4 regions of the Rossellomorea sp. NPDC077527 genome follow, and region 3 is predicted to be linked to each of the others. Evidence: riboswitches for the same ligand, from Rfam matches in the RefSeq annotation. Region 3 holds a riboswitch; each other region holds the start of a gene.

Region 1 (3,144 bases), on a different contig from region 3:
GCATCGTTCTGTCCATGACCCGAACGTCAAGCTTTTCTTCCAGTACGCGTATCTGCGATGGTGAGAGCTCATCATTCGTGATCAGTACATCCGCTTCCCACTCTTCAATCAATAGCAGCAGTTCGTCGATCTTACCTTTTCCAATATAATGCACATGATTGGGCCGAGGCAGGTTTTGCGTCAGTTCTCCTGTAACAACAATATGCCTGGCCTCTGCCAGCCCCTTCAACTCAAGCATTGAATACTCAAAGTCATTGTTTTTATCTTTTGTATTAACGCCTATGGCGATTGCTTTTAATCTTTCTTCCATTACATAGTCACTTCCTATTTAAAATATTTGGGTGCAAGAAAAAAGCACAGGCCACTGCCTGTGCTTTTTGTAAATGGATGTTGAATATACCGATGGTGCACGAAGAAGACCGCACTTTCCCCTGATGAATTTGGATTCGTACAAAGACATCAAAAAAGCACCATTCAGTAGATATTCAATTCTATTCTTAAAGGGGAAGAAGACCCCCCCTCTCTTCATGCACGCCAAATGAAGAATTCCTTTAAAAATAGTCAGACCGATCCCATTTACCCTGCACACAAGCAGAGCCTTTGAACTTATTCAATTAAGCGTTCAAATTGCGGATGCGTAGTCTGATTAAAATCAAAAGGAAAACCTCCATTTCTCATAAGTTAAACCCATCATACCACACCTCGAGATGGATGGGAAGATATGGTTTGAGGGACGGACCTCCACATACCGGTTTAAGATGGTGGGATTATAGGTATTGGAGGTCCGTCCCTCACTACACTACTGTCCTAAAGTAAAAAAGCTCCAATTCTTCACGTTTTCCATTTGATTCACAAACGGAAGGATGAAAAATTGGAGGTCCGTCCCTCACCAAGCTTTACAAAATGTTTTTGAAGTCTTTTGCTTGTGAGTCCAATCGACGGGCTGCGCTTCCTATTTCTTTGAATGCCAGGACTGCTTGCTCGTTTAGTGTTTGGTTATTTGTTATGCCTGACTGTGAACGGATTGTTCCTTCATTGATTTTGTTGATTTCTCCTGTGATCCCTTCTATATGGGAGTTCACTTCCTGGATGGAATCCTGCACCCTCGTTGCAAGCTTTCTGACTTCTCCTGCAACGACGTTAAACCCTCTCCCATGTTCCCCTGCCCGGGCTGCCTCGATGGCCGCGTTCAACGCGAGTAGATTTGTCTGAGTCGCAATTTCCCTAATCGTTTTGACAATGTTTCCGATTGAATTTGCCTGCAATGTAAGTGACTCAAGTATTGTCATATTCTCATTCGAGTCAGAAACCAGCTTTCCAGTCGCTATGGCTGCTTCCTCACTTCTTGTTATACCCTGCTCTGCTTTTTCACTTAATTCTTCTGACATCTTCTGTAATTCAGAAGCTACCTTTTCAATCGTTGTTTCCCGTTCGGTAATATCCGTCGCAACCTTAACAACACCTTCAAGATTTCCTTCTTCGTTATAAACCGGCGTGTATGTTGCTTCCAAACTGAGAAGCCTACCAGTCTTTGTGACTCGTTGAATTTTTTCCTGAAAGCTTTTTCCGCTTCTCAAATCCCGCCACAATCGTTTATATTCCAAGCTTTTAGAAAATTCCTGTGTACAAAATTTTTCATGGTGCATGCCAATCATTTCTTCCACACCATATTCCATCGTCCTGGCAAAATTTCCGTTCACCCATAGGACTCTACCGTCAGCATTGAATTCAATCATGGCCAGCGAATCTTCAATGGCTGCAAGTAAGGCAGATTCCCCAAAGACTTGAGTACTTTTTCTCAATTCCGTTTTAATCACGTTCAACACGTCCTCATTCATTAAAGTTTTGGTTAAGATGAGACTAATATGTATAAAAGAAACATCAGTAAATACATAACACTGACTCTCACCATTTTAAGTGCTGGCCGGTTGCGCCACTCGCTCCAATTCACTAACAGCGCCCATCTTAAAGTGAATTCTCATAGCTTCCAACTTTACTATTTGTAAGACTATCCTACTAGCTCTATCTTAATATAACAACAGATATTCGTAATATTAGAAAAAATTCTTCACTTTATTATTGCTGGAATGAGGTCCGTCCCTCACTACGTTAACCAAATAAAGAAAAAGACCCCAAAAATCTGGGGTCTTGTATTTTACATTAACATCCTAATCTATCACATACTGCTTCTTTCAAAACAGATACCAGGTTACTATTCGGAGCCAAAATCGATACTACTAACCAAGCGACAAGTAACAACGCAGCAATCAGAAAGGTAATCAGACCTAATGCCATTAGAATCCCCCCTTTCTATTAAAACTTCTAGTAAGTGAGCTCTCTTACAAAGTTATTCTATGAAAAATTGCTAGAGTTGGACCGGCAAGTATCATAGGAAACAATAAAAGGGCAGATACCTTCTTAACAAAACTTTCACAAACAATGGGTACTTCGTGTGATTGAGATAAATTTCACATGGGTATACACTATTCTGGAATGAATATTCATTCCGTATTAACGTTATGAAAGGCTGAAATGGTATGTCATTGGCATTAAATAAGCGGGACTGCATCGTGGCGAGCTCCCTTGTTCTTTTTGCAGAGAGGGGATTTGATGCTACGACAATTCCCATGATTGCCACATCTGCCGGCGTCGGAGCCGGTACAATCTATCGATACTTCGAAAATAAAGAAGTGCTTGGAAATACGATATTTCAAGAATATGTTGAGCTGTTTACAGAAACGGTGAAAAAGGATTTCCCTTATGAACAGTCGATCCGTGAGCAATTCCATCACCTGTTCCGATCAATGATTCTGTTTACAAAGGAACAGAGTCAGGCCCTTTACTTTATCAAAACACATAGCAGTGCCCATTTTTTAAATGAAGAAAGTCATGCAAGTTTCAAAGGCCTTCTGAATATCTTTAAATGCTTCTTCGATTCGGGTAAAGAGAAAAAGGAGATTAAAAATCTGCCTTCAACAGCTTTAATCGCCATTTTATATGGTGCCTTTCTCGAGCTGCAGCGATTGGTACGAATCGGCGAGTTAAAGCCTGATGCCGCTATGCTTAATGACGTAGAAGAAAGTATGTGGGACGCTGTCCGATTACACGGATGAGAAACCACGTGTTTCTCATCCCTACGCGGAA
Region 2 (3,144 bases), on a different contig from region 3:
ACCATAAAAATGAATAGGAGAATTCACTAAATGAGATATCTGCTGCTGTATATCTTACTCCTCAACCTTTTAGACGCATTCCTGACAATGTATGGACTACATTATGGACATATAACGGAATCCAATCCTCTTATGAATACCCTCTATCACACTAATCCATGGCTGTTTCTACTCTTCAAAGGAGCTTTATCCGTTTTCCTGCTCATCCTTCTTTATCACCTCAACCCAGATAAACGATTTTCAAAAGCTTTACTACTTGTGTCCATTACGGCAGCCGTTTCCTATAGCTTCATTTGTCTGATGCATGGTTATTGGCTATGGGAGGTCACGGGCAGCAGGGCAGGACTGGCTTAAGCATAGACTAAAAGAAAAGAGGCCTTTTTCATCGAGGCCTCTTTTTATTATTTTAATTTAATTTGCACCGGCTTGCTTTCCTGAGTATGAATGGTTTTCGGTGTGCGATTTTGCGAAGCGGCCCTTTTTACAGAGCTTGTCACACTTTGGATCATGTCCCCAACATCATGTGCGGATTCGACCAATGGATCAACGGCTTTCATTTTCCCTTTGACATCAACAGAAATTTGGTTGGCGGTATGAATCAATTCTTCTGCTTCCTCTGTAATGCCATTTACGGCACTCCTCGTGTCAGCAAGTGTCTTCTTCGTCTCGTCGAGTGTGTTCATGACCCTTCGTAACGTCAAAATCAAATAAACGACAAGAATGGTAAATGCAACAGCTGCAATGGCAGCACTCCATTCAAGCATTGAAACCAACTCCCTTCTTTTACAATAAGTCTATGACGAGGAGGATTCAGACATTCCTTCTCAAGTTAGGTGACGGAAGGAATAAGTAACTGATAGTAGGCGGATTCATTCCATAGGGATCTGAATGCAGGACGCCTTATAATGAGGTAGGCTAAAAAACCTTTAAAGAGAAGGATGTGAACCATAAGAAAGTCTAACCGCCTAAGATGAAATCTTCTTGTGCTTGAATGAATGGACCAAGTCTAACGTGAAGTGAAAGGGGATAAATGTATTATTCTTTTAGGAATATATGGAACGTGGTGTTCGAAAGTATGGTAGACTTCAAAATGTAGTATAAATGGCATGTGTAAAAAGACTGTGTTTAGTTGCATGTGTTATGAAAAGAATCTTTCATAATTCGAACGATAAGGGCAAACCCATTGAAAAATGGTGACGCAAAACTATAGGGGCTAATGTCTAATGGACGATGCTTGCCAGTTTTCGAAATGGACTCCGGCGACTTATGAACGTGGAGGAGAGAATGATGAAGATATTTGGAATTCTATCAAAAATGAAACGAAAATGGCATTCTTTGAGAATTCATTACAACCGTGTCTTACTGCAAGATTGTTTAGACTGCCGGATCAAAAAGAAGTTGCAAAACAAAATATCTTATCATGAGATGAAATTAAATGATCTGTTTTAGTAAGGGGAATAGGTAGAAAAGGTCTGTTCTGGATTAAGTATTAAAAAAGCTGACAATCTGCTTTTATGAGATTGTCAGCTTATTAGAAAGCTTTATCTGATGTGAATCCCGATGCTATGGCATGATGACCTTGGATGCTGGACGTCCATCTGAATAAGTCAATAAGCCAATATTATTCTCTGTTTCAATGAGGGCAGAACCCTTTATAGGCTGATAACGAATGCTTTCCTTCCATATATAATCGGGGGATACGCTGTTTTCATGTTCTGCTTGCACAAGGTCAAACTCTTGATTACAGTAGCGGTAGAGTGTGCGATTGATCCTATCTCTGGCATTCAGGCTCACCATGAATTTTATAAGGGCTCCGGAAAATCCCGAGTAACTCATATTCTTTATCGGACTGCTTGTAAACTGATGGATTTTCAAGCTGCGTCCATCTGGAAAGGAAATATCAGATTGAACCGATGAAGCTGAATGAACATCACCGGATAAAATCATGCAGTCGCTTGGATTCCAAAGAGATACATGTTGAAGGAATGCGTTGAAGCCCATTCCGTTGTACTTCCAAGCTTCTAGATCAAAGTTGCTTTGCACAGGAAACCCAAGTGTACTTAAAGGAAGCATGTAGGTCTGCAGAAAGTTCTCTATTAAACCAATTCCATAAAGGGGGGAGGGAGATACAAGGATCAGGGGGTCACCTGAATTCCACCCGGATTCTTTCAGCTTGGCCCCTATCGTGTTCCACCCTTCTGAATTAAGTAGATTTGGTCCAAGTTGCCCCTCATCTATGCGCACCCCAACCTTTACCGGTTTTGGTTTATTGGCATAATCCCGCTGTGTTCTAGTATCAAGAAAAACGGCTTGTGGTGCAGTGGGGGCGGTGAATTGCCAAGAATCATAGTTCCATAGGGAATGGACCCAATTCTTGTGAGGGAGTGCCCCAAGGTGAAGAGAGTCAAAATAGGTTTGCATGATTTGGCCGAAATGGGTATAGGTATCAGGTTCATTACCCCATCCTTGGAAAAGCCAATAGGATGACAAACCATTACTGATGACATGTCTCCCTAATGGTGCATTCCAAACCCCTGCCTTCCACTCCTGTGTCAGGTTCCAATCATCAGTAATATCGTGATCATCAAATATCATATAGGTCGGTGTGTTCGCTAATAATCTTCTAACAGAGTATATTGCTTCCATTACATTAGCCAGGTCTTTCATCTGCTTTTGGTACCGGTCCTGAAGTTGTTTTCTTTCTTTTTTATGCTCATTGGAATCTTCATTCTTGAATGCAAAATAGATTTCATCCTGATCCAATGCTTCTTGAAAGGTTTTGAACAGGCCTTCTTCATGGGCGTGCTCCCATAATGAGGGACTCCAGGATAACAGGTACATGGCTGCATAATCACCAAACCTTAACAGATGATTGGCCGCATTTCTGGAAGTGAACCTGCAGAAGTGTTCCGAAATATATTGCCGGCCATTGATTTGTTGAAGTCTACTTCTGAAAATATCTTCTTTCAATCGAGGTTCAACTGAGCCTAGGTCTTCCTCTTGTCCCATCAGCTCATGACCAAGCTTTGTGATGATCTTGAATACGGGGTCTGCTACATCATCGGCATAGATTTGATCCCCCATTAAAAATAGAGAGGGAGGTCTATCGGTTTTTGTAGCGGATGAAGAAATGATTTTATCTGC
Region 3 (3,144 bases):
TGAAACTGAACCTGTAACAGACGTAAGGAAGTTGGACCGGCCGCCACGACCGGTCCAACTCTTTATTTCGCGATAAACATCTGTGTCCAATATATCCCTTGGCTCGCATCTTTAGCCGTTCCCACACCAATATGAGTGACTTGTTTATTTAAAATGTTTTTGCGGTGACCCGGGCTGTTCATCCAGGCGTTCACAACCGATTCAGGTGTTTTCTGTCCAACGGCAATGTTCTCCGCTGCTGTAGAATAGTCTACACCGAAGTTTTCCATCATCTCAAACGGAGATCCATATGTTGGGGATGTATGAGAGAAATAGTCATGTTCCTTCATATCCTCAGATTTCATCTCCGCTACGTTTGATAGCTCTCCGTCCATCTTCAACGCACTGAGTCCATTCTTCTTACGTTCCTGGTTTGTTAAATCAATCACTTGCTTCACATACCCACTTGCATTCGAAGATTGAGAATCTTGTTTAGGCTGTTGTGCAGGTGGTTCCGGTTGTCCTTTATTCGGCTCCCCGGCAGGTTGTTTCGGCTGAGGCACCCCTTCGTTACCGGGTGTATATTCTTCACCAGGATCTAAATGAGTGAATTCACGCAAATCCCCGTTAGGATCTATCGGGGCAATAAAACGGTGGATGGCCGTTCGGTTTTCTTGTAAATCATTCATTCCCACTCTGTCTTGGTTTCTATAGGAAACCGGATCGTAATTCACGTTTTGAGTATCAGTCAGTGAATCGTTTGTATCGTTATTGCAGCCAGTCATCAGCATGAACGGGATGACGGAGCAGATTAAGATTCGTTTTTTCATGAGGATTCCTCCATTTTGTGTTTGCCTTAACAGTCTTTAATATGTACGCCGCCCAAACGGTTTATCCTGTTAAAAATAGGTTGAAGCGATGGTCAGATTTAGTACTATAAGGTTAGGGTATACCTATTATAAAGACTGATTATTTGTGTGTAAGGAAGTGAAATCTATGAACCGAATCCCATTACCTTCCACCTTTTACAAGCAGCCTACATTGGACCTCGCCAGGTCCCTGTTGGGGTGTGTTTTGGTGAAAGAGACAGAGGAAGGAACAGCTTCAGGGTATATAGTGGAAACAGAGGCGTATCTTGGGCCGGAAGACAGAGCAGCTCACAGTTTTGGAAACAGGCGTACGAAACGGACGGAAATCATGTTCCATGAAGCAGGGCGGATATATACATATGTCATGCATACACACTGTCTGGTGAACGTAGTGAGCGGGGAAGAGGAAAAGCCCGAGGCCATCCTCATCAGAGCGGTCGAGCCACTAGAGGGAGAGGCCCTGATGGAAAGCAGAAGACGAGGACATATGAAGAAGAATTGGACGAATGGTCCAGGGAAATTGACGAAAGCATTGGGCATCACCATGGAGGACTATGGGGGAAGCTTTTTAGAGCCACCGCTGACGATCACAAAAGGATTCGACCCAGAAAGCATCTCATCTGGGAAACGGATAGGGATCGATAACACAGGGGAGGCAAAGGACTATCCTTGGCGTTTTTGGATCAGTGACAATCCTTATGTGTCAAGGTAAGGATTTTCTTTATGAATTTTCAAATAATTTATGGAAAAACACACCCTAAAAGTACTAGTTTGTGGTATATTTTTCTTATAAGCATCTTCATAAACTGACAATTCGACTGGGGGCTGTGAACCTAAATGATAGATGGGCGCTTACATTTAGGGGAGCCAGTAGCGCAACCGACCACATGCGAACGCGAGGAATGCGTTTTTGTGTGGTTTTTTTATGAAAAAAAATAAAAATAAAGAGAGAGTATAGGGGTCCTATGAACATCTTTACTATTTTTCAAGACGACTTTATCTATCACGATTTTCAGCCATTATATGATATGGGTGAACATCGAACCCTCTATGCTTACGAGGGACTGTTACGGAATACGTTTAACGAAAATCCCGAGAGTGTATTTCAATCGGCCATGAAAGCAAATATCCTGTACAAGCTTGATACTCTGTCCATTTCTAAAGCCCTTGATAGTTTCTCAAAGAACGGGCTTATGAACTGTAAGTTGTTTCTCAATATTTATATTACAACCATCCTGCATCCGAGTTTTCACACGTTCTTCTCCGACCTTATGAACCGCTATCCAGACATAAAGGGACGACTTGTTCTCGAAATTAACGAATCCAGTGCTGAAGAGCTATGGCAGAATCCTTTATTGAAAAAATCACTGAAAGAACTGAAGCAATACGGTGTCTGGTATGCCATCGATGACTTCGGACAAGGAACATCCTCTATAAAGAAATCGATTGAGTACGAGCCGGAAATCATTAAGCTGGACCGCTATTTTGCCATGAATTTGGCCCACGATGAAAAGAAACAGAGATTCCTCTCTTTCTTCAGTCAATTCTACGGAAGTGATACGTTGATTGTCCTGGAGGGAATCGAAACAAAACAGGATATGCAGGTTGCCAAGGAAATCGGTATCACGATCGGACAAGGATTTTACTTGGGCAAGCCAAGTCAACTGTTAGCGTAGGGACAAAAAAGTGACTCTGGAGAAGGTGGGTCACTTTTTTTGTTATGGAATTGTCAGATTTGAAATAAAATTGAAAAATTTTAACATTTCAATTAAACTGAGGAAAAAGAGATAAAGGGGACACAATGATGAAGTTTCTCATCTTTCCGATTAAATTGATCTTCTATTATATTCTTGGTCTGATTGGGATTTTAGCCGTCAGTATCGCACCAGAAGTATTCAGGGAACGTGGATTATACAATGTTGTAGGGTACCTTGAGGCATTTATAAAGTTTATCTTTGTCTTCCTGGATGGAGCAAATTGGAGTTACTCATACAAGGGGATTACCGTGGAATTTCTTGATATGCTCTGGGGGCCATACGTATACTCCCTCCAGATTGTAGGTGGTGCTCTGGGGATTGGTCTTGGTGCTGCCTTTATTCTTACGATCTTCACCGTATTTTTACCCCGACCGGTTACTTCGACACTTAAGAAAGGGTTAAACCTCTTAGAGACTGTGCCCGATTTAATGTTTGCGTTCATGCTTCAGCTTTTGATTGTCTATATCTTTAAATATTTTGGTGTGGAATTGATGAACTTTGCAGAGTACGGGGAAGAGAAGGTCTTTCTTGCCCCCATG
Region 4 (3,144 bases), on a different contig from region 3:
TAAGCTGGTCTTCAATCCCTTTCAGTTTCTTATTGGATTGTGTAAAGAAGTGCTCTGCTGAAACACGTGCATTTTCATCCCACTGACGCTCAAACTCCATCATCATGACAGGGATTTGACCACGGTAACGATCTTCCACCTGCGCCCTTACTTTAGCGATGATTCGTTGACGGTTTCCGCTTCCGAACAAGGAGTTTAATAATCCTCCTATACCGAGGAAGGCGATCGGGATCAGGATTGGAGCAAAGAAGAGTCCTGCTAAACCAATGGATCCAATGACATTGAGTCCAACAATACCTGCCCCTAGAGCAGCAATTCCTGTTTTCACTGAATCATCTCCCTCAGAAACAAACGCCGTGTCGTATGTCACTTGGTGATTTACCAGAGTAGTGGACTGTTCTTGTTTCGTTACAAGGACCGTTGACAATGTTTCTTCCATCTTGCCCCATTCCCTTACATATCTCTTTTGCGCTTGAGTAAGGGCATTTTGCAGAATTTCACGCTGTCTTTCACGTACGCTTGATTGAAGGGATGACTGTAACGGCGCTACTACCGACTCCATTCTTGATTGAATGGCATCCCCGTTTAAATCCCCATCATACGCTTGGATTGTGCGGACAGCAGAGGAAGCGATATTTTCAAGACCCAACTGAAGGATCCGGGAGATATCCTGTCTACCCTTTAAAATCATCGTTTCATAGGACTGCCTGATTTCATCGATACTTTGGCGGAAACGAGAAAGCTCCGGCTTCATTTTTGAAATATCCTCCTCGAGCTCTGTTGCTGTTTTATAAAGAGTTTGCCGCTCAATATGAATGCTCCGCTTCATTTCATTTGCCAAGCGGATTCCAGACGTGATCGGTTTTTCTATCTTCGCTTCAGCCCGTTCATCCATTAAAAAGCTTCCCAGCGCCTCCTCAAATTCAGCAAATCCAGTCTGTTCAAATGGAGGAACCTTTCCCTTCACTTCCTCACCCTGCTGAACGCGTCGTGCATTGAGGGCATTTTTAGAGGAAATCATATAAATTTTTGTATCGGGGAACTGCTCTGCTAGCGCTTCTTTGGCATGATCAAATACCTTCTTACGTTTCTCATCCGTACGCAAAACATCAGCGTGATTGATGACAAAGAACACACGCTGGATATCTTCTTTTAATATGAATTTAAGAAAGTTCATTTCAGATTCAGCCAAGATTTTCTTAGCGGACAAAACAAAAATGGCGGCGTCCGACTGCGGCATGAAATTCTGGGTGATTTTCACCCTTACTTCATCCACATCATTCGTTCCGGGGGTATCAATGATTTTCACGTTATTCTGCAGAACAGGCAGGGGGTATTCCACTTCAGCAAACTTGATTTTTTGTATATCCTCCAATTGTTTCTGGTACTTTTCTTCTGCTTCCACATTTCCTGCCAGCGGTTTTGTCGGAGCAGTGATTTGTTTGAATTCTTCTTCTGAAATGAGTTTTGGGGAGTTAGTTTCATCCCTATAAATCAGTTGATAGGATGGGATGTCATTATAAGTAATTTTATTGATGATCGTGGTCGTTGGTAGAGCAGAAGAAGGTAGAATCTTCTTTCCCAACATAGCATTAATGAACGTGGACTTCCCTCGTGAAAATTCCCCTACCACCACAACCTGGAATTGATCCTCGTTGAAATTCTTCATCACTTCCATGATGTCTTGTTCAAAATCCGTATTCGATAGAGTTTGATCTAATTCTTTGAGTTCCAGCAATTGCGATTTGATCTCCTCACATTTCCTCGTGTAAGACTCCATATTCAGGACATTCATATGAATCTCTCCTTTTTATTTGAAAGTTTCCCTGACTAAATTATTGAATGGTCCACCTTTTATTCAGACCAATATCTGCAAAATAAAAAGCCTCTGCAAAAAAACAGAGACACAAACCATGCAGCCAGGCGACCATAGCACACGCTTTAGGCCCTTTGCTTTGCGTCCTCGCCTTTCAACAAGTTTGCCAATAATTTCATATTTAGGTCTATCATACCATTGCTTTGGTTGGATTAGTAGGGGTTTTTTGGGAGTGGGGCGGTGCCAAGGGGACAGGTACACTGGCTTTTTCTGAGGAGCGAGCCATGGGGTCAGGTACCTTGGTACACGGATAATATCTCTCTTCATACCATATCTCTGTTTCTATCTATTTCAATAGTAATGATTATATTTATACCGTTGTTTAAAAGTAATGTTCTTTTTTAAACCAAAAACTCCTCACTGGACCAGTAAGGAGTTTTTCAAACAAGCTTTACATTTAATACTTTTCTAATTATCTCATCAGTAGTACATTCTTGACTTTATTCCACAGTCATTGAATCCAAGAGTTATTTTGGAAAGAGAGCCAAGGGACCTGTCCCCTTGGCTCTAACTCTCATATTCCCTCAAAGCTTCTACACTGTTAATTGATTCAAAAACTGATTCAGGAATTACATATTTATATTGATATTCTTTTTCTGAAGTATAAAGGAGAATGGTAGCTTTTATTTGTTTCAGGTCCATTTTTTCACTTTGGACGAAGTGGATGACGTTTTGTAATGTTTTTAAGGCTTCTTCTCTACTCTTTTTTTCATCATACTGTTGTTTGGATGATACGACTAACGTGGGGCTTCCTGGGATTTTTGACAGTCCTGGCAAACCATTTTCAAGATTAAATTGACCATTTTGGTTAAAGTAGATTTTTAGCTTCAACGAGCTGTCGTTCTTCAGAGTGGGGTCATCATTTACGGCTCTTTCAATTTGTTCTTTATAATATACATCAAGAAAGTCATCTCTATAAGGAGGACCCTGGACGTGAAAAGCGAGTTCCGGTTCCCCTTTAGGTGATGCAGTGACATCTCTGCCTACCATGCTTCTCACCTTTACCGTCACATCAAACTCGATTTGGTACTTTTCTTCTAAGTATGTCTCTACTTCTGCATTTGTTTTGATTTCTTGTAATTTGTCAGTTAACGGATATGAAAATAAGCCAACAATCGGCTTTATCATCATTATCAAAACAATTAAAAGGACGATGCCAACAATGACTCGAGGCTTAATTTCCATATGTGATTCCCCCTTAGCATACAACGCTTCATGTACAGTAATTTCCAATAAAGATTATACATGTGTTCTTGTATGTTGTTAAG

What was found. A riboswitch is a leader RNA that binds a small molecule or an ion and turns the genes downstream of it on or off. The one in region 3 is predicted to bind cyclic di-GMP.
Region 1: another riboswitch for cyclic di-GMP. It lies ahead of ACIGG7_RS04310 (methyl-accepting chemotaxis protein); the one in region 3 lies ahead of ACIGG7_RS22160 (EAL domain-containing protein).
Region 2: another riboswitch for cyclic di-GMP. It lies ahead of ACIGG7_RS17110 (hypothetical protein); the one in region 3 lies ahead of ACIGG7_RS22160 (EAL domain-containing protein).
Region 4: another riboswitch for cyclic di-GMP. It lies ahead of ACIGG7_RS17520 (dynamin family protein); the one in region 3 lies ahead of ACIGG7_RS22160 (EAL domain-containing protein).

The regions. Positions count from the first base shown of each region.
Region 1 covers NZ_JBITVL010000001.1:840,929-844,072, reverse strand. The annotation lists gene hflX (GTPase HflX) at 1-310, opposite strand, end outside; gene ACIGG7_RS04310 (methyl-accepting chemotaxis protein) at 897-1,817, opposite strand; cyclic di-GMP riboswitch class II at 1,914-1,998, opposite strand; gene ACIGG7_RS04305 (hypothetical protein) at 2,161-2,295, opposite strand; gene ACIGG7_RS04300 (TetR/AcrR family transcriptional regulator) at 2,538-3,113, shown strand.
Region 2 covers NZ_JBITVL010000005.1:3,425-6,568, reverse strand. The annotation lists gene ACIGG7_RS17120 (DUF5658 family protein) at 31-354, shown strand; gene ACIGG7_RS17115 (DUF948 domain-containing protein) at 402-764, opposite strand; cyclic di-GMP riboswitch class I at 1,164-1,249, shown strand; gene ACIGG7_RS17110 (hypothetical protein) at 1,224-1,424, shown strand; gene ACIGG7_RS17105 (metallophosphoesterase family protein) at 1,564-3,144, opposite strand, start outside.
Region 3 covers NZ_JBITVL010000010.1:56,947-60,090, reverse strand. The annotation lists gene ACIGG7_RS22175 (GNAT family N-acetyltransferase) at 1-17, shown strand, start outside; gene ACIGG7_RS22170 (CAP domain-containing protein) at 63-809, opposite strand; gene ACIGG7_RS22165 (DNA-3-methyladenine glycosylase) at 976-1,560, shown strand; cyclic di-GMP riboswitch class II at 1,662-1,742, shown strand; gene ACIGG7_RS22160 (EAL domain-containing protein) at 1,814-2,524, shown strand; gene ACIGG7_RS22155 (ABC transporter permease subunit) at 2,650-3,144, shown strand, end outside.
Region 4 covers NZ_JBITVL010000005.1:124,799-127,942, forward strand. The annotation lists gene ACIGG7_RS17520 (dynamin family protein) at 1-1,795, opposite strand, end outside; cyclic di-GMP riboswitch class I at 1,912-1,994, opposite strand; gene ACIGG7_RS17525 (hypothetical protein) at 2,384-3,061, opposite strand.